Regions from separate parts of the Paenibacillus tritici genome, predicted to be linked through region 1. Evidence: riboswitches for the same ligand, from Rfam matches in the RefSeq annotation. Region 1 holds a riboswitch; each other region holds the start of a gene.
What was found. A riboswitch is a leader RNA that binds a small molecule or an ion and turns the genes downstream of it on or off. The one in region 1 is predicted to bind cobalamin.

Region 2: it holds a riboswitch for cobalamin, as region 1 does, so the genes downstream of both, KDC22_RS08865 (energy-coupling factor ABC transporter permease) here and KDC22_RS02400 (anaerobic ribonucleoside triphosphate reductase) in region 1, are expected to answer to the same signal.
Region 3: it holds a riboswitch for cobalamin, as region 1 does, so the genes downstream of both, KDC22_RS04590 (S-layer homology domain-containing protein) here and KDC22_RS02400 (anaerobic ribonucleoside triphosphate reductase) in region 1, are expected to answer to the same signal.

What each region holds. Positions count from the first base shown of each region.
Region 1 covers NZ_CP073365.1:536,788-547,569, forward strand. Annotated here, with positions in the region: gene KDC22_RS02380 (5'-nucleotidase C-terminal domain-containing protein) at 1-3,481, opposite strand, end outside; gene serS (serine--tRNA ligase) at 4,245-5,531, opposite strand; gene ssuE (NADPH-dependent FMN reductase) at 5,940-6,509, shown strand; gene nrdG (anaerobic ribonucleoside-triphosphate reductase activating protein) at 6,600-7,127, opposite strand; gene KDC22_RS02400 (anaerobic ribonucleoside triphosphate reductase) at 7,124-9,109, opposite strand; cobalamin riboswitch at 9,358-9,590, opposite strand; gene KDC22_RS02405 (MTH1187 family thiamine-binding protein) at 9,942-10,250, shown strand; gene KDC22_RS02410 (sugar phosphate isomerase/epimerase family protein) at 10,297-10,782, shown strand, end outside.
Region 2 covers NZ_CP073365.1:2,098,729-2,109,510, forward strand. Annotated here, with positions in the region: gene KDC22_RS08855 (hypothetical protein) at 371-793, shown strand; gene KDC22_RS08860 (ArsR/SmtB family transcription factor) at 1,357-2,289, opposite strand; cobalamin riboswitch at 2,440-2,632, shown strand; gene KDC22_RS08865 (energy-coupling factor ABC transporter permease) at 3,017-3,781, shown strand; gene KDC22_RS08870 (energy-coupling factor ABC transporter substrate-binding protein) at 3,781-4,074, shown strand; gene cbiQ (cobalt ECF transporter T component CbiQ) at 4,071-4,859, shown strand; gene KDC22_RS08880 (energy-coupling factor ABC transporter ATP-binding protein) at 4,892-5,752, shown strand; partial or broken gene cobJ (precorrin-3B C(17)-methyltransferase) at 5,767-7,266, shown strand; partial or broken gene KDC22_RS33990 (sirohydrochlorin chelatase) at 7,336-8,628, shown strand; gene cobK (precorrin-6A reductase) at 8,625-9,419, shown strand; gene KDC22_RS08900 (precorrin-8X methylmutase) at 9,422-10,096, shown strand.
Region 3 covers NZ_CP073365.1:1,081,459-1,092,240, reverse strand. Annotated here, with positions in the region: gene KDC22_RS04610 (ECF transporter S component) at 141-827, opposite strand; gene KDC22_RS04605 (ABC transporter ATP-binding protein) at 800-2,656, opposite strand; gene KDC22_RS04600 (energy-coupling factor transporter transmembrane component T) at 2,572-3,516, opposite strand; gene KDC22_RS04595 (DUF4430 domain-containing protein) at 3,513-4,520, opposite strand; gene KDC22_RS04590 (S-layer homology domain-containing protein) at 5,424-7,604, opposite strand; cobalamin riboswitch at 7,798-7,993, opposite strand; gene KDC22_RS04585 (GAP1-N2 domain-containing protein) at 9,146-10,782, opposite strand, start outside.

The DNA.
Region 1 (10,782 bases):
TATTGCGTTCCTGCTTGATGGCCGTGGTACGTCTGGCGATGCTCTCCAGATGCCCATGTGTATCGTTCGTATGCAAAACACGCAGATCGAAATTGGACAGATCAAATTGTGCTACAACCGGATCATGGTCGGACACCCGTCCGCGGGATTGAGGGAAGTCTGCATTCAGATGGACGACATCTACTTGTGCGGAATTTGCAATATTTTTGCTGGCCAGGATATGATCAAGTACCTGGGAGTTCCCGTCATACGTATAGGTGTACTGTTCATTCAGCGGCAATTTCTCGATCAGGTTGTCGAGCTCGTTGCCTTTGAGAATGGCTGCGGTCTTGGTGAATTGGAAATCGTTCAAATCGCCCACGGCTACAATATTTGCAGACGGATTGGCGCTCAGGACCTCTTTGACAAAGCCGTTCACGACAGCAGCAATTTTGTGGCGCGTCGCTTCACTAGAGAGCAGTGGAGGCTGAATGCTTCCGAACGGCCCGTTGTCACCGGATTTTGAATTAAAATGGTTAGCAATTACAATGACTTTCTCGCCATTAAATTCAAATTGGGCCGCGAGCGGCTTGCGTGAATTGGCAAATGCATCATTCGTCGGATCGATTCTTCCCGGATTGTAGGTCAGTTTATCTGCGTCTGCATTGTAGCTGACAGATTGGAGGGCAGAGCCCTTGTGTCCGGTAATGCTGTCAGCAAGCTTGACTCTTGCCGGATTATACAGGAACCCTACGCGGATGTTTCCGCCCGGTGCCCCGCCGTCTGCTTTATTTACAGGAGCAATGTCAACGTAATTATAAGCTGGTCCACCGGCGGTCTGAATCGCCTGAATCAGTTCGGCGGCATTAGCTTCGACTGTACCATTGTCGACCTCACCATTGCTGTCCTGCATCTCCACAACGCTGATGATATCCGGCTTTTTCAGATTGACTGTGATAGACTGGGCCAGCTTCTGAATCTTCGTGGCCCCTACGCCTGGATAGTAGTTCTCAATATTGTAGGAAGCAACCAGCAGCTTCTCTTCATCTACAGTAATAGTAGAGGTTTCCTGTGTGAAGCTGCTTGTGGTGATACCAGGCAGGCTTCCACTTGCAGGGATAACTTTGTAGTTGCCGTTGTTGTAGCCGATAACGCCTGTAACATCACCATTGAACTTATCACCTGTACCGACTTGCTGGCCAGGATCACTGTAGGCGATCAGGAGGCGCTGCGGGTTGAGATTGTCTGCTCCCCGGAGTACGAGGCCCCCGGCAGGTGTAATGACATCTTCTACCCCATTGTCTACTCTTGCCGGAATGTTATATACGATTGATGTACCGCTGCCGCTTGTCCAGTAAGGACTAATAATTGTAGGGGCAGGAAGGGTAACGAGCATACCTTCAAGAGACTCATAGAAATCCATGGCATCTTCAGAAGGCTGGAATTCAGTTAAATTATCATTATCAATGATCGAAGAAGGGATAACCCGTCCGCCCTTGCCCAGCACTACTGGTTCTGGCAGGACTGCTCCCTTGGCTATTGTATGGATGGTGCTGAGTGTGATTTGTGTGGAAGTCATGTTGCTGCTGCTTCCCTCATTATATTCGGATACAACTCCTGAGACGGATACATGATCCCCGATATCAGGCTTCAGGCCGGTGCTCGTGCTGTATACGAATATTCCTTCGGAGGTGCTGTCATTATCGTCCGGTTCAAGGTCCTGAATGAAGAAGCCTTTATAATTGCCGTTTGCAAAAGTATATCCGTATTCAGTAACTATCCCTTCGACATCCGTAACAGTCTGTCCGGTATATTCAGAGGTGTGGGATACGCCCTGAATATCATGGATGCGGGGAGGCTCTGAAGCTATATACTCGAAAGTATAGGCCTTACTGGTCTGACCTGTGACTGAAGCAACAGCCTTAATCACCGTGTCTGCCGTTATCGGGATGGGGGCTGTGTACAACGTACTGGCTGTTGTTGGCTCTGATCCGTCAAGCGTATAATAGACTGCTGCTCCTTCGGTGGGGCTGGACAGCGTAACAGAGCTACCGGTGATGATCCGGCCCGCACCGGGGCTGGCGGTAACAGAGAACAGTTCTTCTACCAGACTCTCTGCGCTGAGCGGAATGAACTGATAGGCATCATTAAATTGTTCAATTACACCAGTGATTTTATCAAAATGTTTATCCTTTACCAGTTGGGGAAGTCCGGAATAAATTTTAAATGTCTGGCTGCCTTGGCTGGCGATGACATTATTTCCATCTTTACTAATGATGGTCAAATCTTCCATGGTGACGAGCTGCGCTTCATGGGCTTCACCATTGGCAGCTGTCAGGTCAGCGGCAGTGATTAGCTTAGCGGCAGGTGCACCGGCATTTGCAGTGATAACTTTGTATTCAAGTCCAGTGACAGGCTTGAGTTCTTGCAGGTTACTGTAAATATCCATAGCACCTTGAACTTCAACGAGATCTCCGACCTCCGCGAATGCCGGGAATCCGTACAATACGATGGCTCTGGACGAATCCTGAATGTACATCTTCGCCCCGTCGATATGGGTAACGATCCCTTCAGTCCAGACATTCTGACCTTTGACCGCAGGTCTAATAGAAGCAATATCCTGCTTCTCAAGGATGGTGTAATCATAAGTCGACACCAGACTGTACACTGAATCCGATACCGAGGCGTAAGTCTTGATTGTAGTAGGTGAGTTCAGCAGGATTTCACCGCTATACGGTTTGAATTCTCCTCCGGAGCCACCTGTGTAGACTGCGGCATAGACAGATGCACCTGCTGTGGATGTGGTAAGGGAGATCGCTGTTCCGGCCGGCCAGGCATTGGCTGCCGGGATGGCCGTTACCGCTGCTACAGCCGGAGCGGTACCATAGCTGCTATTGCGCGGATCAGGGGATTGAACTATGAAGTCTGCAGCATTGTTGTCTGTATCCAAGCCGCGGCTGCCTGCGGGTGCGCCTACTGCAGCCTTGCGCACAGCGGCGAGCGTGCTGCTCAGTACTCCTGTAGGTCCGCTGCCTTCATAAGCAGTCGCGGCCCCGAAGCCAACCATATCAACACGTGCATTGGCGGTATCTATGAGGTCAACTTTACCGCCGGAAGCTCCCAATTGTAATATTCCTGTATAATCAGGGGCAGGCAAGTCCTTCGTACCTCCGGTACCGGCCGATTGCTGGATCAGAAAATATCCTTTAGCAGGAATGGTACCTGTTAACACTGTGATAGCGGTTGTCGTATTGAGATCACCGTTGGCGCCGGCGCTCGCATAACGCACCTTCCAGCCCTCAAGACTCACTGTTGTATCGGTAGGGTTATATAGTTCAATAAAATCATTCTTCAGTTCAGCCCCGCCGTTTCCGCCGCCGCCGTAGACTTGTGAGATTACAATATTATTGTTATCCGTCGCTGCCTGTGCACTCTGTCCGGCAGGTAGTGCAATGCCGATGAGCATTAGAACTGCAAGCCCTGCTGAGAACCATTTTCGCATCCTGTGAGAAATAATCATTATCCTAAACCCACTCCTCTCGAAACTATAATGTACAACCTTCATAATCATACCATTTATTTGTAAAATGGAAGGTTGTATGATATGAATATATATTAAATTCTCACTAATTAAAAATAATAGAGTGAACTTTATACAACATGCATAAAAATATTTAATATATATAGTAAATAATCTATGACACCTTGCGACCGGAGAGAGGTTATATTCAAGAAAATACTATTTTTGCTTATAAGCAACTCTAATACTCATTTGAAAAGGATGGGTAGGGTATACACAGGAGCTTAATTGTATTCTGTACAGCTAAAAGACGATGAAATCACGGATCTGCCGGGTTAACTGTATTCTGTACAATTAAAAACATCGGTGAACCTGCTTTTGCGGAATATGGGGGATTTTAGCTGTAGAAAATGCAATTAAACCCTTCTCGGGCTAATTCCAGATCGCTTTAGTTGTACAAACTACAGTTAGAGCTTTAGCAGAGCTCGTCACAGACAGCTCAAAGTTCCAATAAGGGCCAGCCAGCGGCCTTAATAAAACAAAAACCCCTCGCTCCACCATTAAGTGGATAAGGGGTCTTCTGCAAACATCATAGTTTAAGGAATACCTGATCTGACTACGCTCTCCAGATGCGGCTAATCTTCACCGGCTGGGCTTCATGAAGCGTTTGGCAGCAATGCCAGTCATGATCGGCATCATGTCGTCCCCGTGAGGAAGACATAGGCGTGCCGAGCGAAAGTGTGCTTCACTTTATACCAAGTTCAATCCACTCAGCCCCGCCCATATAAGGCCGCAGCGCCTGCGGGATATAGAGCGTTCCGTCCTCCTGCTGGTGGTTCTCCAGCAGCGGAATCAGAATGCGGGGAGTGGCCACCGCAGTGTTGTTAAGGGTATGGCAATATTGCAGCCGCCCGTCTTCATCGCGGTAACGGATGCCTGAGCGGCGGGCCTGGAAGTCGAGCAGGTTGGAAGCCGAATGCGTCTCCCCATAAGCTTCTCTGCTGGGCATCCAGGTCTCGATGTCATACTGCTTATGGGTCTTCATCGCCATGTCGCCGCTACAGACAACGACTACCCGGTAAGGCAGCTCCAGCAGCTGCAGAATATGCTCTGCATTGCCGAGAATCTCCTGGAGCATCTGCTCCGACTCAGCGGGGTCGTTGCGGCACATTACCACCTGTTCAATCTTCGAGAACTGGTGTACCCGGTACAGCCCGCGCACATCGCGGCCGGCCGAGCCTACCTCGCGGCGGAAGCAAGCCGACATCCCGGCCAGCCGCAGCGGCTGCTCAAGCTCCAGCGTCTCATCGCTGTAGAGCGAGACCAGCGACACCTCCGAGGTGCCGGCCAGCCAGCGCTTCTCTCCCGTCAGCTCGTAGGTCTGATCCATGCCGCCGGGGAAGAATCCGGTCCGCTCCAAGGCCTCCGGCCGGACGATCACCGGCACATCCATGACGGTGAAGCCGCGCTGCATCAGCACATCCAGGGCCAGCCGCTGCACAGCGAGGTGCAGCAGCAGACCGGCTCCCTTCAGCACATAGCTGCGGGGGCCGCCGGCCTTGACGCCGCGCGGAAGGTCGAGGATGTCGTGCAGCTCTCCGAGCTCGACATGGTCCCGCGCGCGGAAGCCGAATACCGGCGGCGTGCCGTACCGCCGCAGCTCCACGTTCGCGCTATCATCCGGCCCGATCGGCGTATCGGCCGATACAGGATTCGGCGCGAGCAGCAGCAGCTCCCCGCAGCGGCGCTCCGCCTCCAGCAGCTCGGCCTCAAGCTTCGTCAACTCGCCATTAAGCGTCCGCACCTGCGCCTTGGCCTGTTCTCCGCCTTCGGCGTCGCCCTGGCGCAGCCGCCGCTCGACCTCTTTGGTCAGCGCGTTCCGCTCCGCCCGGCGCTGTTCGGTCTCCCGGCGGGCCAGCCGCCGCCGGTCATCCCATGCCAGCAGCTCCGCAAGCGGGAACTCCAGCCTTTTCCACTCTGCCGTCTTCCGTACAATGTCCTCATTCTCCCTGATCCAATTCATGTCCAGCATGCCGCATCCGCTCCTTCTTGGGGTTATAAAAATGCAAAAAACGCCCTCATCCATGGGACGAGGAGCGTCAGCTCGCGGTGCCACCCAGGTTGACCTCATTCACGTTAAGCAACTCTAATGCACGGAATAAGGCCCTCTTTGGTCTTCGCGGTAACGGGCGAAACCCGGTAAACTTAGGGAACAGGGAGCTGCTCCGGTCGCAGACGCCTCGCGGTTGGATGCCGTTCATTGGCCTGGTCGGGATATAGGTTTGCCGTTTATTATAACCAGAGCAGCGCCGGGTTGCAAGTATAATTGAGGTTTGACAAAATTCCTTGTACTCTGCTAGGATTATTACTAATTTGAAGTATCAGTGTCCGGTGCAGCAGCCCGGCATATCCTATAATAGCAGACGGAAGAGGTGCGGAAATGGCCAAAATAGTAGTAATCAACGGAACGCCATCCCTGGTGTCCCGGATCAATGCCGTGATTGAATATGCAGAGAATGGTCTGCGGGAGCGCGGGTTTGAAGTGGAGCGTATTAATGTAGCGGAGCTTCCGGCGGAGGATCTGATCCACACCAAATTTGAGAGCGAAGCCATCGTCAAGGCGAACGGTCTCGTAGCCGAAGCCGATGCGGTAATCGTAGTCAGTCCGGTGTACAAAGCGTCCTATACCGGAGTGCTGAAGACCTTCCTGGATCTGGTTCCGCAAAAAGGGCTGGCCGGCAAAATCGTTCTGCCGCTCTTCATGGGCGGAAGCCTCGCGCATCTGCTCGCCATTGACTATGCGCTGAAGCCGGTACTATCCGTGCTGGGCGCCCGCTATATTCTTGGCGGAGTCTATGCGGTAGACTCCCAGGCTGTCCGTAACGACCAGGGAGTGGTCGAGCTGGCGGAAGAACTTAAGCTGCGCCTGAACAGCGTGCTGGAGGAGCTGGCGGAAGAGACCGAGCATAAGGTGGCACGTAAGGCAGGGCAATCAACAGCCGTAGAATAACGTTAGGCTGCTGCCTCCATCTGCCCGGTACAATCAAAAGGCACTACACTAGCCGAATGCGGGAGTGTAGTGCCTTTTTGTATGTGAATGTTATACCCCTTGAAAGCACAGCTCCGGCTCCCACAGTACGACCATATCGCCCGCCAGGCTCGCCGGAATATCAATAATCCGCTGGTTGCTGCTTCCCCGGTAGGAGAGGGTCAGGTCTTTGAGTTCTTCGACGAACCGGCCGTCGATCACCACCTGGCATAAGGCCAGCAGCTTCCATTCCGCTGAACCGGGGGAAGCCGTAAGCTCCTCGTACGTATAGCCGGTGTAGATCCAGACCGGGAAGCCCGGCAGCTTGGCCCGCAGCTCGTGAATGAACGCTGCCGCTTCCTCTGCCGAGAAAAAAGGGTCCCCGCCCGCGAGCGTCAACCCGTCCAGCAGCGGATTGCCCGCGATCTCTTCTATAATCTCCTGCTGCCGCTCCGGGGTGAAGACCTCTCCGTAGTTAAAGTTCCAGGTCTTCGGATTGAAGCAGCCTGGGCAGCGGTGGCGGCACCCGCTGAAGAAGAGGACGGCCCGCAGGCCTTCCCCCTCATTGATCGACTCCGGGTAATATCCGCAGATATTCATAGATGCTTAACGCGGTCCCGGACTTCGGCCTGCTTGGCAGCGTTGAAGCGGGTCTGATAGTCGCCGGTCAAATATCCGGTTACCCGGCGCAGACGGCGGATATGTGTAGTATCTTCATGCGCATTGCAGGTAGGGCAATTCGTACCGATTACACCTTCATAGCCGCAGCCGGAGCAGCGGTCGATCGGGTGGTTGATGCTGAAGTAGCTGATGTCCTGCTCCAGCGCGTATTTGATGATTTTGACGAAGGCTGCAGGGTTGCTCCGGGCATTACCGTTCAGCTCTACATAAGAGATCGCTCCGGCGTTGCAATATTCATGGAATGGGGCTTCCAGGCTAATCTTCTTGGCTGCGCTCAGTTCATGATAGACCGGGATATGAAAAGAGTTCGTATAGTATTCACGGTCGGTTACACCCGGGATCGAGCCAAGAACCTTGCGGTCGATCTTGGTGAACTTGCCGGAGAGCCCTTCGGCCGGGGTGGCGAACAAGGTAATGTTCAGATTAAGCTCCTCGCTCTTATGGTCGCAATATTCACGCATGTGGCGGACGATGGCCACAGCCTTGGCATGGATCTCCATATCTTCGCCATGATGCTTGCCGTACATGGCCTTCATGCATTCTGCCATCCCGATGAAGCCCAGCGACAGGCTGCCATGCTTCAGCAGTTCACCGACACTGTCATCGGGGGCAAGCTGCTCGCCGCCTTCCCAGACGCCTTCGCGCATCATGAAATCGGAGGCTTTGGCCTTCTGCGCAGCCTGAATACGGAAACGGTGCAGCAGGCCGTCCAGCGCCACATCCATATAGTGATTCAGGTCTCCGATGAATCCTTCTTCATCAGCGGCCAGGCGCCGGCCGGTCACGGTTCCGTAAGTAAGACCCAGGCGCACAAGGTTGATCGTATTGAAGGACAGGTTACCTTTGCCGGAGCAACGGTTGCGTCCGAAGCGGTCGCCGAGAACACGGGTCCGGCAGCCCATTGTAGCAAATTCGGTATCCGGGTCCGCCGGATCATAGTATTGCATGTTCAGCGGAGCGTCCAGATTGGCGAAGTTCGGATACAATCTGCGTGCAGAGCACTCTGCGGCCTTCAGGAACAGCTCATAGTTGGGATCGCCCGGCTGCTGGTTGACGCCTTGCTTGCATTTGAAAATCTGAATCGGGAACACCGGTGTCTCCCCGCTGCCAAGTCCATTCATCGTGGCCGTCAGGAGGGAGCTGATTACAAGCTGGCCCTCCGGTGAGGTACAGGTCCCGTAGTTGATGCTGGTGAATGGAATCTGGCCGCCGGAGCGGCTGGACATTGTATTCAGGTTATGTACCATACTCTCTGCTGCCTGGAGTGTCTCGCTCTCCGTCTCCTTCAGGGCGAAACGGAAGGCGCGCGGATACTGCTCTGCCAGATCGGTGCGGCTCATTGTGATCTCGCCAAGCTCCGCTACTACTGCCTTTTCCTCGAAATATTCCACGCCCTTGCGGAACAGCTTCGCGAAGGACTTGGTGACATAAGGGGCCAGGTCATAGTCCAGCTTGTTGGCAGATACGCCGCCGTACTGGGCATTCTGCTGGGACTGGAAAATAATCGCCACCAGCGACATCGCCGTCATAATCGAGTTGGGAGGACGCACGCTGCCGTTGCCGGTATTGAAGCCTTCGCGCAGAAGCCGTTCAAACGGAATGAAGATGCAGTTCGTGGTTCCGATGGCATATTGATCCAGGTCGTGTACATAAACGACATTATCAAGAGAAGCCTGCACGAGCTGCGGCGGCATGGTGAAGTTGCGGGCATACCACTTGGAATATTCACTGCCGAATTTGCTCATTTTGCCGGAGAAGCTCTCCCCGTTCAAATTGGCGTTCTCGCGCAGCAGATCCAGATCCCGGCTGTCGATAATATCCCGTCCCAGATGAATGACCTCTTCCAAAAGAACCTCCTGTGCAGCTTGTCCTTCGTTATAACGTTTCTCCAGCAGCGTCATTATATAGCTCTCTCCTCTCGTATTGTAAGCGTCAATCTCTATCTGTAGTCTGTCAGGAAGTCAGTAAAAAAAGCATCTCCGGCCGGAAAGGCGGGAAATGCCCGAATGCGTAACGCAGAGCCGATACCTGAAGACGATAAACGTATCGTCCTCAGGTATCGGCAGCCTCTGGCCCGGATAACGGGAGGCTAACTCTGCCCGTGCTTGGCCGCATACGGACACCTCGCCTGTTCCTCGCAGGAGTCGTAGCGGTGCCACCGAAACAGGCAGGTCTCCTGGCTTCCGGCATAGCCTCAGGCGCCTTCCCGGGGAGCATATTCCGCTCCTTAGTGGCAGTTGGCCGGAGGGTGTAGCTCCAGGAGCGCAGGGCACCTTGGAGCAGCCGGTTACAGTGGCGGGACCGCAGCGGTTTTGCACCGCGTTTCCCTATTAAGTCTCCTCTCCATTGAGAGAGTGAAACACCTGTTTCTACTATATTTTGTTACTGTTTAATAAACGTAACTCAATATATTGTGTTTGTAAATGTTTTTTTGTAATCCCGCACGGGGAGCGGGTTCCGCGCTTTTACTCACAGCTGATCCACAGTTAGTCCACAGGTAATCCACAACTTTCCTATTAATTCGGCCGAAATGATTCATGAAATCTCCGAAAATACGCCACAAAGAATCCATAAATAGAGTGCGTCTAATCCTCGCAATTCGTCTGGAAAGATAGAATAGAAGAAAGGGGGATTGGCGATTTGTGGGCGGGCCGGTGAAGGGGTACAATAGGAGGGAAGGCCAGCATGCGATGATCAGGTTAGGCATACCACATATTCAGGAGGGATGTCACAATGGCAATTGGCGAAGTGACCGTTATTCCAATCGGCACAGGCAGCACCAGTCTCAGCAGCTATGTGGCCGACATGCAGCGTGTGCTGCAGACGGTGGAGGGAATTACCTATGAGCTTACTTCCATGGGGACGATTATTGAAGGGCCGGTCGGGCGGATTCTGGCTGCGGTAGAAGCGCTGCATGAATCGCCCTTTACCTCAGGAGCACAGAGAGTCTCCACCTCCCTTAAGATGGATGACCGCCGTGACAAGCCTTCCACGAGCCGCAGCAAGCTGGAAGCGGTGGAACGCAAGCTGCAAGGAGAGTAACCCATATAGTATCTAATCAGAATCACCGATAAGGAGCGGATTCTTCATGACAGAAGCAGCACAGCAGATCGGAATTCAAATGTATACACTGCGTGACCAGACGGAGCGCGATTTCCTCGGCACACTGGCCAAGGTTGCAGAGATGGGGTACCAGGCCGTGGAATTCGCCGGTTATTTCGGAGTATCTGCAGCGGAACTGCGCCGTAAGCTGGATGAACTTGGCCTGGCCGCCCCTTCGGCGCATGTAGGCCTGGACTTCAGTAGTCTGGAGAAGATGGAACAGGCCTTAGCCAAAGAGATTGAATACGCGGTTGAGCTCGGACTGCAATATATAATCACCCCGTCGGCGCCGCTTCCTCCGAACCCTACTATGGAGGATGTAACGAGGGTCATTCCATTCCTGGAGAAGGCCTCCGAGATGGTCCGGGCAGCAGGCATGCAATACGGCTATCACAACCATGATTATGAATTCGCAGAGGTAGACGGCAAGGCAGTCATTGATATCTGGCTGGAGCAGATTCCTGCGGAGCAT
Region 2 (10,782 bases), 1.6 Mb from region 1:
TAGCCTTCCATTGAAGATAGGGGGCGAAATCAGAAGGATATAGGATTCGGGAGCTGCCGGAGGCAGGCTGGGAGGAGACGGTAGTTGGCTGATAGGGTCGGAAGGGGACGGTAGAGAGAGCTGAAGGAGAAGCAGAAAAGAGACAAGGGAGAAACCAAGGAGTAAACAAAGAAAATAAGGGGGAATAAGGCGAGAAGCCGAGGAGAATCAAAGGAGAAACCAAGGGGAAATAAAGTGAGAAACCAAGGAGAAACCAAGGAGAAATAAAGTGAGAAACCAAGGAGAAACCAAGAGGAAATAAAGTGAGAATCCAAGGAGAATCAAAGGGAGAAATCCCTCTGGTATAGCGGAAAGTGGACTGGATGAGGAAATGAGAGGGAGAAATCCCTCTGGTTCAGCGGAAAGTGGGCCGGATGAGGAAATTAGAGGTATAAATCCCTCTGGTCCAGCGAAAAGTGGACCGGATGAGGAAATGAGAGGGAAAAATCCCTTTGGTTCAGCGGAAAGTGGGTCGGATGAGGAAATGAGAGGGAAAAATCCCTCTGGTTCAGCGGAAAGTGGGCCGGATGAGGAAATGAGAGGGAGAAATCCCTTTGATCCAGCTGTAAGTGGGCTGGAGGAGGAAAAGAGAGGGAAAAATCCCTCTGGTATTGCGGAAAGTGGGCTGGAGGAGGAAATGAGAAATGAAAATCCCATTGGTTCAGCCGAGTGTGGCGTAAGGAGAGTAATAAGGAGCACAAGTGCACCCGAATTCCCCGGACGCGGGCCAAATGAGCAAAATAAGGAGCACTAGTGCACCCGAATTCACTGGACGCTGCCCTAATGAGCCAATGAGGAGCACAAGTGCACCAGAATTCACCGGACGCGGGCCAGATGAGCCAATGAGGAGCACAAGTGCACCAGAATTCACCGGACGCGGCCCAAATGAGCCAATAAGGAGCACAAGTGCACCAGAATTCACCGGATGGCGGCCAAATGAGCCAATGAGGAGCACTAGTGCACCAGAATTCCCCGGACGCTGCCCAAATGAGCCAATAAGGAGCACAAGTGCACCAGAATTCACCGGACGCTGCCCAAATGAGCGAATAAGGAGCACAAGTGCACCTCAATTCACCGGACGCTGCCCAAATGAGCCAATGAGGAGCACTAGTGCACCAGAATTCCCCGGATGCGCGCCAAATGAGCAAATAAAGTGCACAAGTGCACCAGAATTCACTGGACGCAGGCCAAATGAGCCAATGAGGAGCACAAGTGCACCTCAATTCACCGGACGCTGCCTAAATAAGCCAATAAGTAGCACAAGTGCACCTTATTACGCCCCATGCCACCAGATGCAGGCGAATGGAGAAGCAACTTCTAGATGGAAGCGGGCAGGTCGGCAGCAGTGTCCGTATAAAAAAGTTCAAAAACTAGATCCTCGTTATAATTACCGAATCCCTTGCCGAACAGCGTAAGACCGCCGATATGCTCGGCATTCTCCTCAACCGAGAGTCTGAAGGTCCACTGTTTATTACGGATACCTACCTGATCCAGAGTAACCTCGGACAGCTTCTGTCCATCCATGAAGGTGCCAGCCTTGGTAATCCGCAGCTGCTTGAGCAGCCCGTATTGGTTCGTAAGCGCTGGCCACCAGGCCGGGGTATATTTACCCGGATTATCCCCGTAGTCGCCGGGGCTTGTCCAGAAGCCGAGAGACTGCCCGTTCAGGGTGAAGGTAATGTCCGAGGGCCAGTTATTGTTGACGGACGGGGCTTCGGAAGCAATCTCCATGGTGATCGCAAGCTCCTCCGGCATCTGGCTCGACAGCAGGAAATTCGGAATTTTGTATTCCACGAACCCCTTGCCGAACCACAGGATACCGGCATTCACCCGCTCCTGATCCCAGAAATAACGGGGATCGTCGAAGTGGCCGATGACCCGCTCCGTTGTAGACAGTCCGCAGGTAGGTTCAATCTGGAAGTCCGAATAATGTCCCACCGGAATCTCCTTGCGGTACCCCCTGCGCGGGGTCCGGGCTTGTCCGGGAAACACAATCTCCGCTCCGTCGGCGGCGAGCGTACAGATCTTCTGCAGGCCGCTTTTGCCGGGAGCCATATGGCTGCGGATAAGCCCTGCCGCTTCCAGCTTGCGTACATGCATCGTCATAATGGCGCTGCTAAGCTTAAGGGCTCCGGCCAGCTCCTTCACGTTCATGGGGGTATCGGACAGCAGCCGCAGCATGTGCAGGCGCACCGTGCTGGATAAAGCTTCGTATACGGGCAGTGATTGTTCGGTTAGATCAAGTTTCATCGGATGCCTCCACGCTCAGGTTATATAGTTAATAATTATATTACTCAAACAAACTTTCTACAAGCAAATGAATGCAATGGATAGCTTATTGGGCTGCCTTTCCAATTTATATCACAGACAGGCTAATCTCTGTCCGCTATGATGTAGGATGAATTAGCGATGAAACAAGGTGCTCTTGCCCCGACGGGCAAGGGATAACAGGGAATCGGGTGCAAATCCCGAGCGGTCCCGCCACTGTAAGGAAGAGCTGAACTTCATGAGGTCACTCGGGAATCCCGGGGAAGACGAAGTCCACAGCGCCGGTATTCCAAGCCAGGAGACCTACCTTGTCGACGCACACCACGACTCTACGCGGATAGGAGCGGTGTACGGATAGGTTAATGAGATGAAGCGTTCTGCCCTGAAGGACCGGAGGAATCTTGAGTTTAGAGAGGACACCCGGTTTATAGCTGCTGGCTACAAGGACACGGCCCAAGTGATGGGACGATGAAAAGCACCTTGTTCCGTTTAGCTACGGACTGCGCGCTCTATCAACTTGCCTGCGTACATACACTTCCCACCCATCAGGGTGGGTTTTTTTTGGGAAGATAAGAATGTATATGCTCCGCGCATGAACATTCCTTATCTTTCCCGCTGAAACGGATTGCGTTCTCTTGAAGGATGGCGCAGCCGGTTCTGTTTGAACTTGCAAGGATGTACAGAAACTCAAAAACATGGAGGCTGACAAATGAAGAAGCGTAGTTTTTGGAGCTTTGCGGCACTGGTTGCCGGATTTACCATGTACTTTATGTTGAATGAGCCGGGTACGGCCCGGGCCATGCACATTATGGAAGGGTTCCTGCCGGTAGGCTGGGCCGTGTTCTGGTGGGCGGCGTTCATACCGTTCTTCGTGCTGGGGATCATCAGGCTCAGAGCCATGACCCGGGAGAATCCGGAACTGAAGCTGCTGCTGGGTCTGGCAGGGGCGTTTACCTTTGTACTGTCTGCGCTCAAAATGCCTTCCGTAACTGGAAGCAGCTCCCATCCCACCGGTACCGGACTTGGTGCTGTGATGCTGGGGCCGCTCCCGATGGGCGTGATCGGCTCTATTGTCCTGCTGTTTCAGGCGGTGCTTTTGGCGCATGGGGGGATCACTACGCTGGGTGCCAATGCGTTCTCGATGGCGGTGGCGGGTCCTTTTGCCGGATATGCCGCGTATAAGCTGATGATGAAGCTGCCGGAACGGGAGAAGCTGGCCTTGTTCTGTGCCGCAGCCGTAGCGGATCTGAGTACGTATGTCGTGACTTCCTTTCAGCTTGCGGTGGCTTTTCCGGCGGCGGATGGCGGTGTTCTGGCCTCTTTTCTCAAATTCGGGGGAATCTTCGCCGTCACGCAAATCCCGCTGGCTGTCAGTGAGGGGCTGTTGACCGTATTGCTGTGGAACTGGCTGAAATCGTATAGCCCGAATGAATTGTCGCTTCTGAAGCGCAAGGTGAACGGAGGAAGAGCCTGATGAGCAATAAGTGGAAAAACGGATTGATGCTGCTGGCCGTTGTCCTGCTGTGTGTGCTGCCGCTGCTGCTCGTGGAGGGGGAATTCGGCGGGGCCGATGATGCAGCCGAGGGAGTAATTACGGAGCTCAATCCTGACTATAAGCCCTGGTTCAAGCCGCTTGCCGAGCTGCCGGGGGAGACGGAGAGTATGCTGTTCGCCTTGCAGGCAGCAATCGGTGCCGGAGTGATCGGTTATACCCTGGGGCTGCTGAAAGGAAAGCAAGGCGGGACGAAGCAGAATAGCAGCAAGTGATCAGACGGATTGACGTTCTGTCCTATAATAACGCGCTCAGGCTGCTGTCTCCCATGTGGAAAAGCGCATTCGCAGCCCTGATGTTCCTGCTCTCCTATACCGTGCATCCATTGCTGCAAATGGCAATCACCTTATGGATGATGTCGTGGTGTATTCTGCAGGCCAAAATTCCCTTCCGTGCCTACGGACTGCTGTTTGGTACAGCGCTGCTGTTCTACGGCCTGAGCATCCCGGCCCTGCTGGTGGAATTCGGGCATCCGGCAGCGGGGCAGGCGGGTGTATTCCAGCTTCCGGGCCTGCCTCTGCCGGTATATATCACAGCGGCAGGACTACAGCGGGCCGGAGAACTGCTGGCCAGGATCTCGGCCTGTATGAGCTGCTTCTTCTTCCTGATGTTCACTACGCCGTTCAGTGAACTTCTACAGGTACTCCGCAGGCTGCGGATGCCGCAGATTGTGCTGGAGCTGATGCTGATTATGTACCGGTTCCTGTTCCTGCTGACAGATGCGGCGCACGGGCTATTGCTGGCCCGGAGGCTGCGTGGAGGCCGTAGGGGGTACAAGGCGAAGCTGCGGGAGACTGCGGCTATGGCGGGAGCGCTTTTTGGCAACACCATGCACCGTTATTATGGATTATCGCAGGGGCTGCTGGCCCGCGGATTCACTGATGAGATTATTCTGCCGCCCTATAGCGCGCCCCCTGTGCCGCGGCGTTATGCTGTCCAGGCGTATGCCGGGATAGCAGTGCTGGTGCTGGCGCAGCTCTGGCTGTGGGTGCGGGGGTGAAATTTGGCCAAATCACATTAGAGGAGTAAGTAATGGATATGGAATATAGTCTGGCTTTTGACGGGGTGATGTTCCATTACCCTGACACGAAGGAGCTCGCGCTGCATGAACTGACACTCTCCATTCCCAAAGGCAGCAAGACGGCGGTGCTTGGTCATAACGGCTCGGGCAAATCAACGTTATTCCTCCATGCCGTAGGCATACTGCGTCCCCAGAGCGGCAAGGTTCTACAGGGAGGCAAGGAGTTATCCTACGCCAAAAAGGAGCTGGCTGCGCTGCGGCGGAGGGTGGGCCTGGTCTTTCAGGACCCGGAGCAGCAGCTGATCCTGAGTACACCGCTGGAGGATGTGTCGTTCGGACTGCGCGGGAGCGGCATGGATGAACCGGCTATCGCTGCACGCTGCCGGGAGGTCATGGAGCTGCTGAATCTGGCTGAGCTGGGTCATAAACCGATTCACCAGCTGAGCCTGGGCCAGAAGAAGCGCACCGCCCTCGCCGGTATAATGGCCATGGAGCCGGAGCTGATTCTGCTGGATGAGCCGACCTCGTATCTGGACCCTTTATCGGAGCTGCAGATGCTGAAGGGTCTTGAAGCTATACATGCTAAAGGTACAACTGTGGTTATGGCTACACATGACATGGATCTGGCTTACCGCTGGGCGGACTGGATTATTGTACTGGATCACGGAATGTGCCGGGCAGAGGGAACACCGGAGGAGATTTTTGCCGGAAGGGAGAAGCTGGAGGCGATCGGGTTGAGACTGCCGCTGCTGGCTGACTTATGGTACAGCCTGCCTGCAAGTCTGACCGGTGGGCAAAGCGCCCCCCGCACAGCCGGGGAATTCAAAGCACGGCTCCATCCACTGCTGAAGCTTGAACACAGTTATTTATGAACGGGGGAAGAAGGATGAAGAACCAAGGGAAACTGCTGATTATCGGCTTCGGCCCCGGAGCGCTGGAGCATATTACCGGCCGGGCACTGGCTGCCCTCGAAGAGAGTGAAGCGGTAATCGGCTATAACACTTATGTGGAGCTGATCCGGCCGCTGCTGCGGCACCAGGAGATCGTGGGCACGGGGATGACTGAGGAGGTCAGCCGGGCCCAGGAGGCCGTGCGCAGAGCCGAAGCCGGACAGAAGATTGCGGTAATCTCCAGCGGCGATGCCGGTGTCTATGGAATGGCCGGTCTCGTCTATGAGGTACTCATGGAACGGGGCTGGAACCGCAAGGAGGGTGTGGAGGTGGAGGTGATTCCGGGAATATCGGCGATTCAGTCTTGCTCGTCTCTGCTTGGGGCGCCGATTATGCATGATTCCTGTATGATCAGCCTGAGTGATCATCTAACTCCCTGGGAGAGCATTGCTGCACGTGTGGAAGCGGCGGGGGCTGCGGATTTCGTCATCGCCTTCTACAATCCCAGCAGCGGCAGACGGACGCGGCAGATCGAAGAAGCGCGCAACATCCTGCTGCGCTACCGTGATCCGGCTACACCGGTCGGCATTGTCAAAAGCGCCTACCGTGACCGTCAGCAGACGATCGTAACGACGCTGCAGGATATGCTGGAGCATGAGATCGGCATGCTCTCGACAGTTGTGGTCGGCAATTCTGCGACCCTTGTCTATGAGGGGCTCATGGTTACGCCGCGCGGCTATGAACGCAAGTATAGTCTTGGCGCGCAGACGCAGACGCTGAAGCCGCATGAGCGGCTGCGCACGGCAGCAGAGCCTTGGTCGCTGGCTGCGGCGGAGTCCGGCCGGGCGGAGGAAGCGGCTGCTGCGGGAGGGATTGAAGGAGCAGAGGTAGGAAGCATGGCTGCTGCGCGCGGACTGGAGATTGCTCCCCCCATCGGCAGCCGCAGCTTCAGCGGCATCCAGTTGAAGCTGCTGGCGGAGCTGGCAGGGGATGAGGGGCAGCTGAGCTATACGAAGGACGGATGGTTTTGGCTGCACGGAAGCCGGTGTGAAGAGGCTGAGGCAGGAGCAAGGCTGATAGAGGCTGGATTGAATGTAAGTCTCCCTGGAGATTACATAAAAGTGAAGACCTGCGGGTTCTGCGAGCTGCGCAAAAGCGGGGCGTTAAGCGCAGCCGCACGCCTGCACACCCAACTGCACGGACTCGCTGCGCCCAGAGAGCTGCACATCAGTGTGGCTGGCTGTGGTATGGCCTGCAGCTCGGCTGTTCTGGATGACATCGGTCTCGTGCTGTCACGAGGCAGCTATGAGCTCTATCTGGGCGGGAAGAAGTCCGGCCGGGCAGCCCATGCCGGTGTTCTGGTCCGTGAAGGGATGAACGAAGAGGAAGCAGTTACAGCTGTCGCTGCGGCCCTGGAAGACTACAGAATCCATGGACGGGAGAAGGAACGGTATCATGCTTTTTGGGAACGGATGAACAGCACAAGAGGAGCTATCAATGAACAGGACAGCTTAGAAGGAGCGCAAACGATGAGAACTGTACTGCTGGTCGGACACGGAAGCCGGATTCAAGCGGGAAATGATGAGCTGCTGGAGTTCACCCGTCTGCTTGCGGCGCGCAGGCCGGAGCTTAAGGTTGAGACCTGCTTCATAGAGTTGGCCTCACCTTCCATAGCTGGCGGGATTGCCAGATGTGTGGAGAGCGGTGCGAAGCAGATATATATTGTACCGATTATTTTATTCGCGGCAGGTCATTCCAAGCTGGACATTCCGATGGCGATTGACGAGGCCAAGCTGAAGTATCCCGGTGTGGAGTTCATCTACGGGCGTCCGCTTGGAGTACAGGACCGTGCTGTAGATATATTGCTGGAGCGGATTCGGGAAGCAGATACGCTGTCGCTTCCATTGGTGCAGGAGAAGACGGCTGGCGGAATGGGCCTGGACCTGCACCTGCACGGGAAAAGTCCATCCACAATAGAGAATAAGGATACCATCGTGCTGCTGATGGGACGCGGGGGAAGTGACCCGGATGCCAACAGCGATCTCTATAAGCTGAGCAGAATGCTCTGGGAGAGAACCGGCTACCGCAGCGTGGAGAGCTGCTTCATTGCCATTGCTAAGCCATCGCTGCCGGATGGACTCGAACGCTGCCTTGCGCTGGGAGCGCGCAAGATTATAGTTATCCCCTATCTGCTGTTCACCGGAGTGCTGATGAAGCAGTTTGCAGAGCGGGTCTCGCAGTTTGCAGCAGAGCATCCCGAGCTTGAAGTGGAGATTGGCGGCACGCTGGGCGCACATCCGCTGCTTGTTGATATGCTGGCAGAACGGATCGACGAGACGCTGGAGGGACGGTCCTTCAGCAATTGCGATAACTGCAAGTTCCGCGATGAAGCTTCGCTCCATCACCACCATCACCACGGTGAGGATGGGCATGGGCACGGACATCACGGGCACGGGGATCACGGGCATGACGGGCATGGGCATCACGGGCACGGGCATCACGGGCATGGGCATCACAGTCATGAGGAGCACGGGCACCACAGCTATGGGGAGCATGAGCACCATAGCCATGGGGAGCAAGGGGATCATGGGCACGGAGATCACGGACATGGTCACGGGCATCACAGTCATGAGGAGCACGGGCATCACAGCTATGGAGAGCATGAGCACCATAGCCATGGGGAGCAAGGGGATCATGGGCACGGAGATCATGGGCATGGGCACGAACATCACGGGCACGAACATCACGGGCACGAACATCACGGTCACGGGGATCATGGTCACGGGCATCATGGGCGGCATGATGTAACGGAGACGGCGGCTCCGGCGGACAGCCCGGGGCTTCGCCAGCCGCGATGATCTTCATGTTATGCGGTACCAGCGACGCCCGGGAGCTGGCGCTGAACCTGTCGCGCCAAGGCCTGGAGCTACAGGCCAGTGTCGTGACGCCCAGTGCGGCTGAACGTCTGGAGGACGCAGCGATCCGCACCCGGGTCGGCAGGCTGGATAAGGCAGCCATGATCTCGCTCCTTCAAGGTGGCGGGTATCGTGCCGTGGTCGATGGCAGTCATCCTTTTGCGCTGGAAGCCCATGCCAATGCTAGGGGAGCCGCTGCTGAGGCGGGCTTGCCGTACTTCCGCTACGAGCGGCAGAGTCTTATCTATGACAGCCATCCCCGGCTGATTCTAGTGCATTCCTATGAAGAGGCTGCGCACAAGGCCAAGGAGCTGAAGGGCTCCATTATGCTGACCACCGGCGGCAAGACCCTGGGGGTTTTTGCAGAGGAGCTGCTGGGAGATCCGGATATCCGGCTGACGGTCAGGCTGCTGCCTTGTCTGGAGAATCTGGAGAAGTGCCTGAGGCTTGGCATTGAGCAGCGGAATATTATAGCGCTTCAGGGCCCTTTTAGCAGAGAAATGAACGAAGCGCTCTATCGGCAGTACGGTACGCAGGTGATGATTACCAAGGAGAGCGGGGCCGAAGGCTCGGTGGATGAGAAGCTGTATGCCGCGCTGGATATGGGTTTGTATGTGATTCTGATTATGCGGCCGGGAGTGTGCTTTGGAGACAGCGGGAAGGTATTTGATTCTTTTGACGAGATTACAGCTGCCGTGAAGACTGCGCTTCTAATGACAAGGGAAGAGGGATGAATGTGGATTTCGGTACGGATTTCAAGCCGGTGACAGTACAGCCGCAGGAAATAGAAGGTCTGAGCTTTCAGATGATAACGGCGGAGCTTGGGGAACATTCCTTCAGCAGCCTCGAGTACCCGATTGTACAGCGGATCATTCATGCTTCGGCTGATTTTGAGCTGGGGCGCAGCCTTGTTTTTCACCCACGGGCGATTGAGGCCGGGATTAACGCCATTCTGCAGGGGAAGCCGATTATAGCGGATGTGCGGATGGTGGAGGCGGGTATTGCCAAGGAACGGATTCAGCGGTACGGCGGCGAGGTTAGAGTGCATATCTCCGATCCTGATGTGATGGAGGAGGCCAATGCGCTGGGAACGACCCGGGCGATTATCGCCACGCGTAAGGCCTGTGCACAAGCACCGGGAGGAATCTATGTCATCGGCAATGCGCCGACTGCCTTGCTTGAGCTGATCCGTCTGGTAAAAGAGGGCAAAGCACAGCCGGGTCTTGTCATCGGTATGCCGGTTGGCTTCGTCTCGGCGGCGGAATCCAAAGAGGAGCTGCGCAAGCTGGACATCCCCTACATCCCCTACATTACCAATATCGGCCGCAAAGGCGGAAGTACCATCGTGGTTGCTGCGGTCAACGCTCTAAGTCTGCTTGCGGTCCGCCGGGCTGCGGGCGAGCTGGTGTAAGGCTGGCGTATAGCAGGAGGAGTATTAGCGTAGTAACAGATGTTGGATTGCTGAACTGGTGGATTACCGGGTAAATCGGGCATTTCTCCAAAGAATCAGGATAAAGCGACTGTACGTATTAGCTTAGCTGTAGCTAGATATAGATTAGTTGACTCACTAATTGTATTTACTGCAATAGAATTCGAAGTTTTATGCGGGAAATCCGATTCTGTTGCAGTTCGTACACTTGATTTCTGGAATTAGGCTTTAAAACACCTCCCTCTCCAAATTCTAATGTACGTAGTGCAGCAGATCCAATTATTCGGCGGATATTGGGTTCAACTAGTGTATAAAGTGCAGTAGAACTAGATTTCCCCATCGGCTTGTAAATCAGACATTGTGAAAACACGCAAATTTAATAGATTGGCCCGATAATGGGGCGTGAACTGGCTCCTGGTAATGATTTTAACAATATTTGGTTAATGGAGAGTGAGAGAAGGTTGCCTGCCAAGGGTGAACGCTCAGAGCGTATGCTTCAGTTATTATCAGATTGTGCAGATTCATTCTTATATCATCAGCAAAGAGGGATTGCCATGACCAAAGAGAGACCACATCATCCCGCCAGGCAGAACAGGACCGAAGGGGGGATGAAGGCTGGTGCCGAGCAGGCGGAGCAAGCCGCCGAGCCCGGATTCGAGCAGGTAGCT
Region 3 (10,782 bases), 540 kb from region 1:
CGCCTTCTCGATATCTTGCTGTAACATTATTTATCGGAGAATTACGTCGAATTGTTGATGGTCCGCTAAAAATAATGTCGAAAAAAGAAGAATTTTATCTTTTTTTATTCAGCCACACAGTTTAGCAACAATCGCCCTCGTCACTCTTGAAGCAGTCCGTACTTCTTGCGGAATCTCTGCAGGACCTTGGTCCATCCTCCGGCAAGCACGGCCAGGAAGAACACATTCGACAAGGCATGAGCCAGATCGAAATAAAAGCTTGCGGCAAACGTAGCGGCAACCAGCCGCCAATTGAAGGCATCCGGCAGACTGATAATGACCCAGATATTCATAATCCAGCCGAACAGGAAGCCCCAGAGGAAGCCGAAGACCAAAAGTCCGGCCCGTTTGCTCAGCAACCAGCTTGTCCGCAGCCATCCGGCTGTAAGTCCGATCATGCCCCAAGCGAACATCTGCCACGGCGTCCAGGGACCCTGCCCGAAGTATATATTGGAGACCAGCGCGGCCACTGCCCCAATGACGAATCCAGCCTCTGCCCCGAAGACATAAGCCGAGAGAATGACAACGGCCGACACAGGCTTCACACTAGGCAACGCGGCAAAAGGAATCCGGCTGACCGCGGCAATCGCCGATAACACAGCCAGCAGCACCAGTTCACGGGACTGGAGAGGGCGGCGCTCCAGACGGATAAATAACGGCAGCAGCGCTGCCAGAAGCAATACTACACTAAGCAGCATATAATGCCGGTCCGTGAACGCGGCGGCAAGTGCAAGTACAGCCACAAATAAGCCGAGAGCCGTCAGGAGCGGTAAGCGGAAGCGGGCCATAATGAAATCACATCCTCCATTGTCAATGCCTGCGGCAGCCAGTCACGCACCATCCGGTTCACTGCCGTGGTATAGAAATAATTGCTGCTGAAGAACTCAGCCGGCGTTCCCTCCGCTGTTATTCCCCCGTCAAAGAGCAGCGCGCAGCGCGAAGCATGTCTAGCGGCAAACTCCACATCATGAGTGACGATCAGGATAGTTGCCCCCTGCCTGCGCAATTGCTGAAGCAGAACAGCCAGCCGGTCCTTGGCTGCCGGATCAAGCCCCTTGGTCGGCTCGTCCAGGAGCAGAATATCCGGCTTCATCAGCATCATCATGGCAAGAGCCGTCTGCTGCTGCTGCCCGCCGCTGAGGTCATGCGGATGGCTCTGCAGCACCTCGCGGAGCCGGAACACCTCCAGCAGAGCCTCAATCTCACGCTCAGCTCCCTCTGGTGACAGCCCGGCATAGCTGCCCATATGCTGCAATTCCTCAGCCACCGTATCATAGCTGAAATAGAGCAGCGGATTCTGTGCCAGAAGGCCGGTTGTTCTGCCCTTGGCGAGCTCTGTTTTGCCGCGCTGCGGCTTCAGCAGCCCGTTCAGCACATGCAGCAGGGTGGACTTGCCCGCCCCGTTCCCGCCCATGACCGCAAGCAATTCCCCCTGCTTAAGCGTTAGCGAGAGCTTCCGCAGCACCTCCCGGCCTTCCTTCTCATAGCGGAAGGTCACTTCCCGGCAGGTGAGCAGAGGCGCGGCAGCGGCAGGGAATTCCGCAGAGTCGGGCCTGTTGGATAGGGTGGACGGGACTTCAGGTGAATACGCACTGGCTGCAGTGACAGAATCAATGCGTGCATGAGCATTAGGAGCTAACGCAGGCTTAGGGCTGGGAGCATGATCTGCTCGGTTTGCTCGGTTTGCTCGGTTTGCTCGGTTTGCTTGGTCTGCTTGGTCTTCTCGGTCTGCGATGGAACCAGCAGCGGCGGCGTCCGCCGCCGCCCCCTCCGTCAGGGAATGCAGCCAGCGTCTGCCCTCACGCACGGTCAGCGGGATATTCTCCGGAGCGGCTGAATCCGCTTCCGGGCTCAGTGACAAATAGAGGCGCGAAGCTGCCGGTAGATAATACTGGCCCGAAGTCAACTCTCCACTGCCGGCATACCGGGCGAACAGGCGGGGGGCCGCATCAGCAAGAAGCTTGCCCTCTTCCAGCATCAGCACACGATCCGCCAGCGGGAGCACCTCCTCCAGCCGGTGCTCGCTGATGATCACCGTCACGGACATCTCTTCGTTCAGCCGCTGCAGGGCCATAATGAATTCCCGCGCAGCTACAGGATCCAGCTGTGAGGTGGGCTCATCCAGCAGCAGCACCTTTGGCTGGAGCAGCAGGACGGACGCCAGGTTCAGCAATTGTTTTTGTCCGCCTGACAGCTCATGGACGGACTTGTACAGCAGCGGCTCCAGCCCGAATAATCCGCAGATCTCAGCCAGCCGGGTCCGCATTACAGCAGGCGGAATTCCCAGATTCTCCATGGAGAAGGCCAGCTCATGCCAGACGGTATCCATCACGATCTGGGCCTCGGGGTTCTGGAAAACCATCCCTATCTCTCCGGCAGCCACTGCCGCAGGAAGACTGGATACAAGCTGCCCTTTGTAGGTTAAGGTTCCGCTGAACGTGCCCACTGGTGTAAGCTCCCGCTTCAGATGGCGCAGGAGGGTGGTTTTGCCGCTGCCTGACGGGCCGCATAGCACTACGAATTCACCCTCTTTTATTGTGAACGATAGCTCATGGAGCGAGTCCCTGTCTTCTTCAGGATATCGGAAGGATAAGTGCTGTGCTTTGAGGATCTCCATAACCATTTCTCCTTTCCTTCCAGCCCCGCAGGGATCAGGACGAACAGGCAGAAGCTGCCGTACATCACTGCATCCTGCCAGCCGAAATCCATGTTGTTCATACGGGGATAGATCTCCAGCTTGCCGTATCCTTGCAGCCAGAACAGCAGCGTAACCATACCGCTAACCGTTAACAGCAGCATAACCAGCTTATCCTGCAGATCAGCCTTGAATATACTATAAGTGCTGCGTTTGGTGCTGCCATAGCCGCGGGCCGTCATGGAATCGCCTGTCTGCAAGGCTTCCTCAAGCGACCAGGTGAGCAGTACTTTTAGCAGCGTCATCCCGTCTCTCATCCGTTTCTTCAGACTTCCCGTGCCGGTATCCACCCCGCGCAGACGCTGGATCAGGGTAATCTGGCGCAGCCGCCGCTGAAACAACGGGACGAACCGTATCGCCATCAGCGTCAACAGAGCCGTTCTCGGCGCAGCCGCCGCGAATAGATACATGAATTTATCTGTTGTTACCGTGTAATTGTAGGAAATGAACCAGATCAGGATGGTCAGCAGCATAATCATCATCATGAGTCCATACAGCACAGCTTCCAGGGTAATCGGCTGGTCCAGGAAGTAGAACAGGATATGCGCCCCTCTGTGCGAGAACAGCGGATTCAGCAGGGCCACCGAAGCAGCCATCAGCAGTATAAAAGGCAAGCCGCGCAAAAGCCGCCTTCCCTGGCCTTGCAGCAGCAGGAGCGCCAGCAGTCCGGCCATCTCTGTTGCCAGAAATAACGGGTGAAACACCAGCAGGGCGAAGAGCAGCAGCCCTGCATAGTACAGCAGCGCTACCCCTGGATGCATGGAACGGAAGCCGCTGTTCATGGTGCCTTGGCCCCCAGATCCTTGCCGAGATCAAGCGTATACAGCCACTCAATGGTATCTCCGGGTTGAACGATCCAGCTGCCTGCCGCCTTGGACGGGAATTCTCCGTTCACCTTGTACATCCAGCCGCTCTCTGAGCCGTGATCATTTTCGTACAAATTATCAATACCTTCCACATAAGCAAAAGCCTTGCTGCCCTGATATTCCATCTGGATCTTCTGCTTCCGCGTAATCCGCTTAGTCAGCTCCAGCACACTCTCGTCCTTCACTATCTCATAATCCGCAGCGGCCAGGATAACCCCGTGCTCCTCATCTCCGGTAATGGAGAGGGTCACCCGGTTCTCCGGCTTGGCTGTGTCTGCCGGGCGCGGCGTTGCGGCGCTGACCGGCGGGGATTGGGTGGCAGGCTTGCTGACGCCTGCCGGAGATGGCTCGGCGGGCTTACCGCTGCCCGCCGAAGGCTGCGCGGCAGGCTTGCTGCTGCCTGCCGGAGATGGCGTGGCGGGCTTGACGCTGCCCGCCGAAGGCTGCGCGGCGGGCTTACCGCTGCCCGCCGGAGATGGCACGGCGGGCTTACCGCTGCCCGCCGAAGGCTGCGCGGCAGGCTTACCGCTGCCCGCCGGAGATGGTGCGGCGGGCTTACCGCTGCCCGCCGAAGGCTGCGCGGCAGACTCGCTGGCGCGTGCCTGTGCTGGAGCTGGCGTAACGGGAGGCTTCCCCGTTACGTCAGCGGCAGCGGCTCCGGCGGGCGCAGCGCCGGAGGTTGAAGCTGCCATGCCGTCCGCCGTAGCGGACGGTATGGCAGTGCCCTCAGCGGCTCCCGGCAGCGGAGCCGCTTCGTCTGGAGGCCGCGTCGTCTGCGCGGCCTGGGACCCGGCGGGCGGCTGCGGCCCGCCGGCTGCCTCATCCGGCTGCGCGTTGGAGCAGCCGGGGAGCAGCAATACCAGCAGGAGCAGAAGCAGTGTAGCGAGCCTGCCCCGGCCTGATTTTGATAGACTGAACATTACCTTCACACCTCCACAAAAAGGGAAAAGAACGGGGGCAGTCAGCCTGTTCCCCGTTCCTCCATACACCTTATGTTTTCTTTTTCGAGTTACTATTAATTCTAAACAGTTTCCAGGCAAAGTGCCACCCATCCCACCGCTGAATATCCGCTTCCCTCCGACCCCTTCGGTCTGCAGCCACCCAACCGGCAGCATAAGATAGTCGCTTCAGGGATACTTCAGATCGCTTCAGGATCACTTCAGGTCTCTTCAGGATCACTTCAGATCGCTTCAGGTCACTTCAGATCGCTTCAGATCGCTTCAGGTCACTTCAGTATCGCTTTCAGTATCGCTTCAGTGTTCACTTCAGGATCACTTCAGATCGCTTCAGGGTTACTTCAGGTCACTTCAGATCGCTTCAGGGTTACTTCAGGTCACTTCAGATCGCTTCAGGGTTACTTCAGGTCACTTCAGAGTAGCTTCAGTATCACTTCAGATCGCTTCAGGTTCACTTCAGTATCGCTTCAGGGTTACTTCAAGATCACTTTACTTTAGATCACTTCATCCGGCTTATCCGCTTCAGTAACCAGTAACCCCATTACATCAGCCTTAGCCGCTTCAACAGTCATTTGCTACTGGAGCAACAGCAGTTGGATTTTGTACACTTAATTGTTTCCGTTCTACTGTTTCACGGACTTTAGGTGGATTAACAGCATCTAATTCAGCCAATCATCCATCCTTTTGCCATTTGGCCGAATTTAAGTGCTGTTTATCCAACTGCTTCAGGGTGTGCTGAATTTCCTCTGCAATTAGATGTCATTTATCCACTTACATAAGACGCACTAAGATTGTACTTCAAGCTAAGCCGTCACTGCGGTGAACCCTCAGTCTTCCGGCCGCTGCCCATCACCCGATTTCTTGCTCCTAAGGCAATCTAACAGCCACAGCAGCGGCCATTTCCCGGGTTACAGCACCGGAAGGATCAAATGCGCCGCCGGTTCCGCTCATATATCCAAGGCCAGTCACCGTGCGTACCGCAGACAAGGCATAATCGCTGATCTCGTCTTCGTCGGTGAATGTACCTGCTCCTGCTCCGGCCGATGCCATATCCAGCTTAAAAGCTCGCGCAATCATCACAGCCATATCCTCGCGGCTTACCAGCCCGTCCGGTTTGAAGGTGGTGCTGGTTACTCCGCTGATGATACCGAGCTCCTTCGCTTTATTCACTGTTCCATAATACCATGCATCCGCCTTAACATCACTGAAGGCCCCAGCGGAAGCCGCCGCAGACGTCTCCTTGCCGGTTAACCGCAGCAGCAGCGCTGCGAATTCAGCGCGGGTAATGTTCTTTTTCGGTGCGAAGACCAGCGTCCCCTCACTCACGCCATTCATCAGCTTGCGGTCATACGCCGTGTATACCGACTCCAGCGCCCAAGGCGAGATCGACTTCACATCGCCAAAAGCAGGACGGCTAGCCGCAGCAGAAGCCACGGTCAACGCCAGCGTATGACGAACGATTGCAGGTGTGTTGTCCTTCTGATATCCCGTAATTGCGAGTGTATATTTATTCGCTGGCAGGCCCCCTGTAACAACAGCCAGGCCGTCAGCATTCGTAGTTGCCGTTTTGCCGCCGATGGTTACCTGCACTCCTGCCGCCGGTGAAGTGACCGGATCGGAGGTGAAGGTCGCTTCATTCCATACCCATTTCTTTTGGGTGATTTTGATTGAAATATCTTGTCCAGGCTGCGGCTGTGCAGGAGTAAGGATCACGGAATCTACCACCTGCGTGTTATCTCCGCCATAATAGACAACGATGCGGTCATTCTCCTCCAGCACGAAATCTCCCATACCTACACTTGGATAGATCCATGCTCCGCCGCGGGCTACCACATACATCCAGCCATCATATCCGCCAAAAGCACCCGCGCTCACACCGCCGATCCCCGTCACGTAATTGCCTGCTTCATTGACCAGGGTGACGCGTTTGTCCGCTGCCGCTTTCTCAAGCGCCTTAAGTACATTTCCAGCGTACACGCTGCCCTCAGCCACGGTTCCCTTTGGACCTTCAATAGTAACCGAGACGCTGACCTGCGGATTCTTCACAGCAGTACCGCTAAGATCAAAGAACTTGCCGCCTGTACCCAGCAGCTTGTAGGCTACCAATGCCTCCAGTGCCTGCTCTGTAGAGAGCTGATTGTAGCTGCCGCCTGCAGTATGGGCGAACCCGCCGCCTGCTGCACTGAAGCTAAGAAGCTTGCTGACCAGATTCACATTCCCTTTGGTATAGTCTGCTCCTGCCGGGTCAATGCCGAAGGAAGACAGGCCAATCACGGCCTGAGCAACACTCTCGCTGCTGTCACCGTATCCGCCGTTCTTGTCCTGAGCCTTAGCAAGCCAGGCTGCCGCCCGCTGACCGGCAGTGTTCACAGCCGCTTCCTGCTTATGACCAGCCAGTGCGGTCAGCACCATCGCTGTCATATCCGGATCACTCGCACCCGTAGTCAGAGTGAAGCCGCCGTCGGTATTCTGCTTAGCCAGAATTTCTGCCAGCAGCTTGGCCTGCGTCCATTTCGCATCTGCCGGAATGGTATAGCTTCCAGAATCCAGCGCCAGCAGCACATAGACTGGATTGTTCAGCGTCTGGCCCGTGATTTTATCGTTGTTGTACAGCTTCTCGATCAGGTTATATCCTGCCACATTCGCCGGGTCGCCGCCCAGCGCCTTAACGGCAAGTGTGATCCGGGCATAGTCCGTAGCTCTGGCAAAAACACCCTTAGCCTCAGCTACCTTACCTTCAAGCGCCTTCAGATAGCTGGCCGGAACCTTGTAGCCAGCTTGGGCAAGGCCCATAGCCTGCCAGTCCGACTGGACTCCGTTCTTCAGCACGAACTCCGCAGTGGCATAGACTGCATCGGTTACGCTGGCTGCCGTACCTGCGGACAGAGCGGATGATGCCGATGCGGCAGTTCCGCCTGCCTGTGCAGCAGCCCCCGCCAATGCAGAAGCTTGTCCTGCCGGGGCCACGGCTGCTCCCAGAATGGCGAACAGCATAACTACCGCCAACCCCAGCCGTGTGAACTTAGATGATAAAGAATGGTTCTTCATAACTAACCTCTTTCCTGAAATAGAATGGATGAATCCTGCTTCCTCCGCCGGTACGGCGGCAACCTAAAGACCGCCCTGTACAGGGCGGCCGGGGAAGAATACAACACAGGGCGGCTGCCTGGGCGATTTCTCTTCGACCCGCAGCCTTAGCCTATATCGGCATCTGCTTCCACATTCTTACCCCCGAAGAATAGAAACAACAACGGAACAGGCAGGTCTCCTGGCTCATACTTCACCGCTTCCCCCGCCTTCCCATCCAGTTAGCAGACAGTGGCTTCTTCAGGAGTCGCTCCGTATTTACAGTGGCGGGACCGCGCCGGACTTGCACCGGACTTCCCTTTTAAGCAGATCCTCTCTTAGAAACGCTAAGCCCTCTGATAGCAACAACACATTGTTTCTAAGGAATCCGCACCTTTTCCCAAAGCTTATTAAATTTAAATATTCTCAAACAATCATATCTACTATTCCCCTGTATGTCTATAGACAAGCTGTTTCTATTGCCGACAATCTAATGCTCTATTCCGCCAAGAAGAAACGCTGCACTGTCCTTTAAAAGGATGACATTCGTTTCCGCGAAAATACAAAAATCCTGAACAGTACGTGCCCGCTCCCCCGGCAACTTGTATTGTTCAGGACAAATTTGGTTGTTCTTCTGCTTCAGGTCAAGCGGTGGGGCATCCTCGGAGTCAACAGCAGAAGGCTGATTGTATTATGTACATCAGAATTGGAATAAAAGGTGCCGATAACACCTTCTGCTGTATTTCATGCATTAGAATGTGGCAGATCCTGCTCATACGGGCAAAATACCCAAAACCGAATGTACCCAATACAACAGAACGCCAAATAACACGAATTATACCTGATTTGAGTGTACAAAGTGCAGTAGAGAGCATTCTTCCAAGTGTGTTAACGGACAAGCAGCCCTAATTTCTCTCCATAGCCAACGTTACGCAAGCATACGGACACCAGCGCACTTACACTTATATCCTAACATCCAACTCACTTCAATCTGCTGGTGCCAGAATAAGTCCGCTAGTCGCGCCTCCGAACCAAAAAAGGGACTTCATTCAGGTAATACAGCAATGGATGAAGCTCAGTTTGAAGAGAACATTCGGTGATAGAAAAGAACATTCCGTGATAGTTGTACTCTGCGCAATTAAAAACAGTAAAAAGGAAGGCTTCCCTCCTATAACTGTAGTCTGTACAACTAAATTTGCCCGAATGGGTGAAACCAAGCTACAGATGCTAGTTTAAGTGTACGAAATACATCTAAGCGTGTATTCAGGGATAGATCAGACGGTTTAGTTGTACAGAGTGCATTAAGCATAAGTAAGTACCGCAATCGTTCGGGACACGGCAAACCCTCAACCAGCGAGCTGCTAAAGTAGTTTACACTAGTATAAATCTTTGTTCTACTAAGGCCCGTCACCCGGCGAAATGCTGTCCCTTCGATAAATACCGGAGTAACAGGGATTACAAGACGCTCTAAGCCGTTTGTTAAAAGCTTAAGCTCAGCTTGCAGCTAGGGAACCCCCGCTGCTTCATTCCGCGTCCGCTTCCGGGCTTGCGGAAGCGGACGGCTCCGCGCTAGGTGCCGCTGTGGCTGTACTTCCCGGAATGCTGTCCGGATCAGCCTGCAGCTTCAGCGTATAGCCTCCGGCGGTGATCATATCACCCACGGCCAGCTTCGCGCTTGGCTCCAGCTCCACCGTCACCTCGTATACGCGTGCCGGAGTTCCCGCCGCCGCTCCTGCGGTAGCGGCTCCACCTTTCGCGCCGCCGTCCGTTCCGGCGCCTGCTTCACCCTTCGCGCCGCCATCCGTTCCAGCGCCCTCTTCACCCTTCACGCCGCCGTCCGTTCCGGCACCCTCTTCAACTTGGCAACTTTGAACCGTTGCCTTGACCTTGTAAGTGTCCGTAACGCTGTTATCGGACACCACCTTGATCTCCGCCGGCTTGAAGGCGGAGCAGTCCGCCACAGCGGCAAAGCTGAACACCAGCTTGCCACTTCCGCCGCTGCCTGCATCACCGCCAGTATTCCCGCCGCTGCCTGCATCGCCGCCAGTATTCCCGCCGCCTCCTGCATCACCACCAGTATTCCCGCCGCTTCCCGCATCGCCGCCAGTATTCCCACCGTCTCCTGCATCACCGCCGGTATTCCCGCCGCTGCCTTCATCGCCGCCGGTATTCCCGCCGCTGCCTGCATCGCCGCTGACTTTCGCGCCGATAAGCCGGACAGAGACCGGGGCCGGTCCGCCGGCCTCTCCGGTCACTGCCGGAAGCGGGCTGGGACTGGCAACCGGCGCAGCGATATCCGTACCGCCTTGCCGCAGCTGACCCATAACGATGATGCCAATAACCAGCACGATCCCGAGGATGCTGCCGGAGATCAGGAGTTGAAATCGGCTGCGGCTGATCCACCGCGCCAGCGGCGAAGCGAGCTGGGCGCTGGCTTCATTATAGACACTTTGCATGGCAGGCGTTGCTGCCGAGATATAGCTTTTGCGGAAGTCCCGGTTCTTGAACGCTTCGCGGTCGCTCTTCAGGAAATATCTCAGCACTGCCCGCCGGTAATTCGGCCACAGCTTCTTGTTCGAGATGCTGAACAGCCGGTTATGCTGCGCCCAGACCAGGAACCGGTATACCGTCTCCTTATCATTCCCCGCCTTGCGGGCCACCAGGTCCAGCAGCGCATCATAATCCAGCGGACCGCCTTCGCGTTCACTGCTGTGATAGAAGGCCAGCGGCAGCCGGTCGAACGGCTCGATGCTCCGCGAATCCTTGAGCCAGCGTGCACCGAGCAATTGTACATCGTCGAGCTCCCGCGGGGACAATCCGTCAAAGATCTCCTCATCCGGCCGCTCCTCCCCGAACCAGCGGTAGGCCGCGCGCAGCGCGTTGGCTTTGCGCTTCGCGATCGCATCGAGCGGCGGCTGCCAGTCCGCCGTATCCCGGTAGCGCAGGAATGAAATCTCCAGCAGCTGCTCCATGGACAGCTCGTCCAGCGAGATCCGGTTCAGCAGGAAGCGGTCGGCCGAGGTCCCCAGCTCCTGCATCAGCGACAAGGCCTCAGGATGCACTCCGCCGCCTCTGCGGCGCTGCTTCTCCGCCTGCTGGACCGATTCGTGAACAGCGGCTACAGCCGCTACCGGATCAGGCTCCCGCTGCAGCTTCTCCA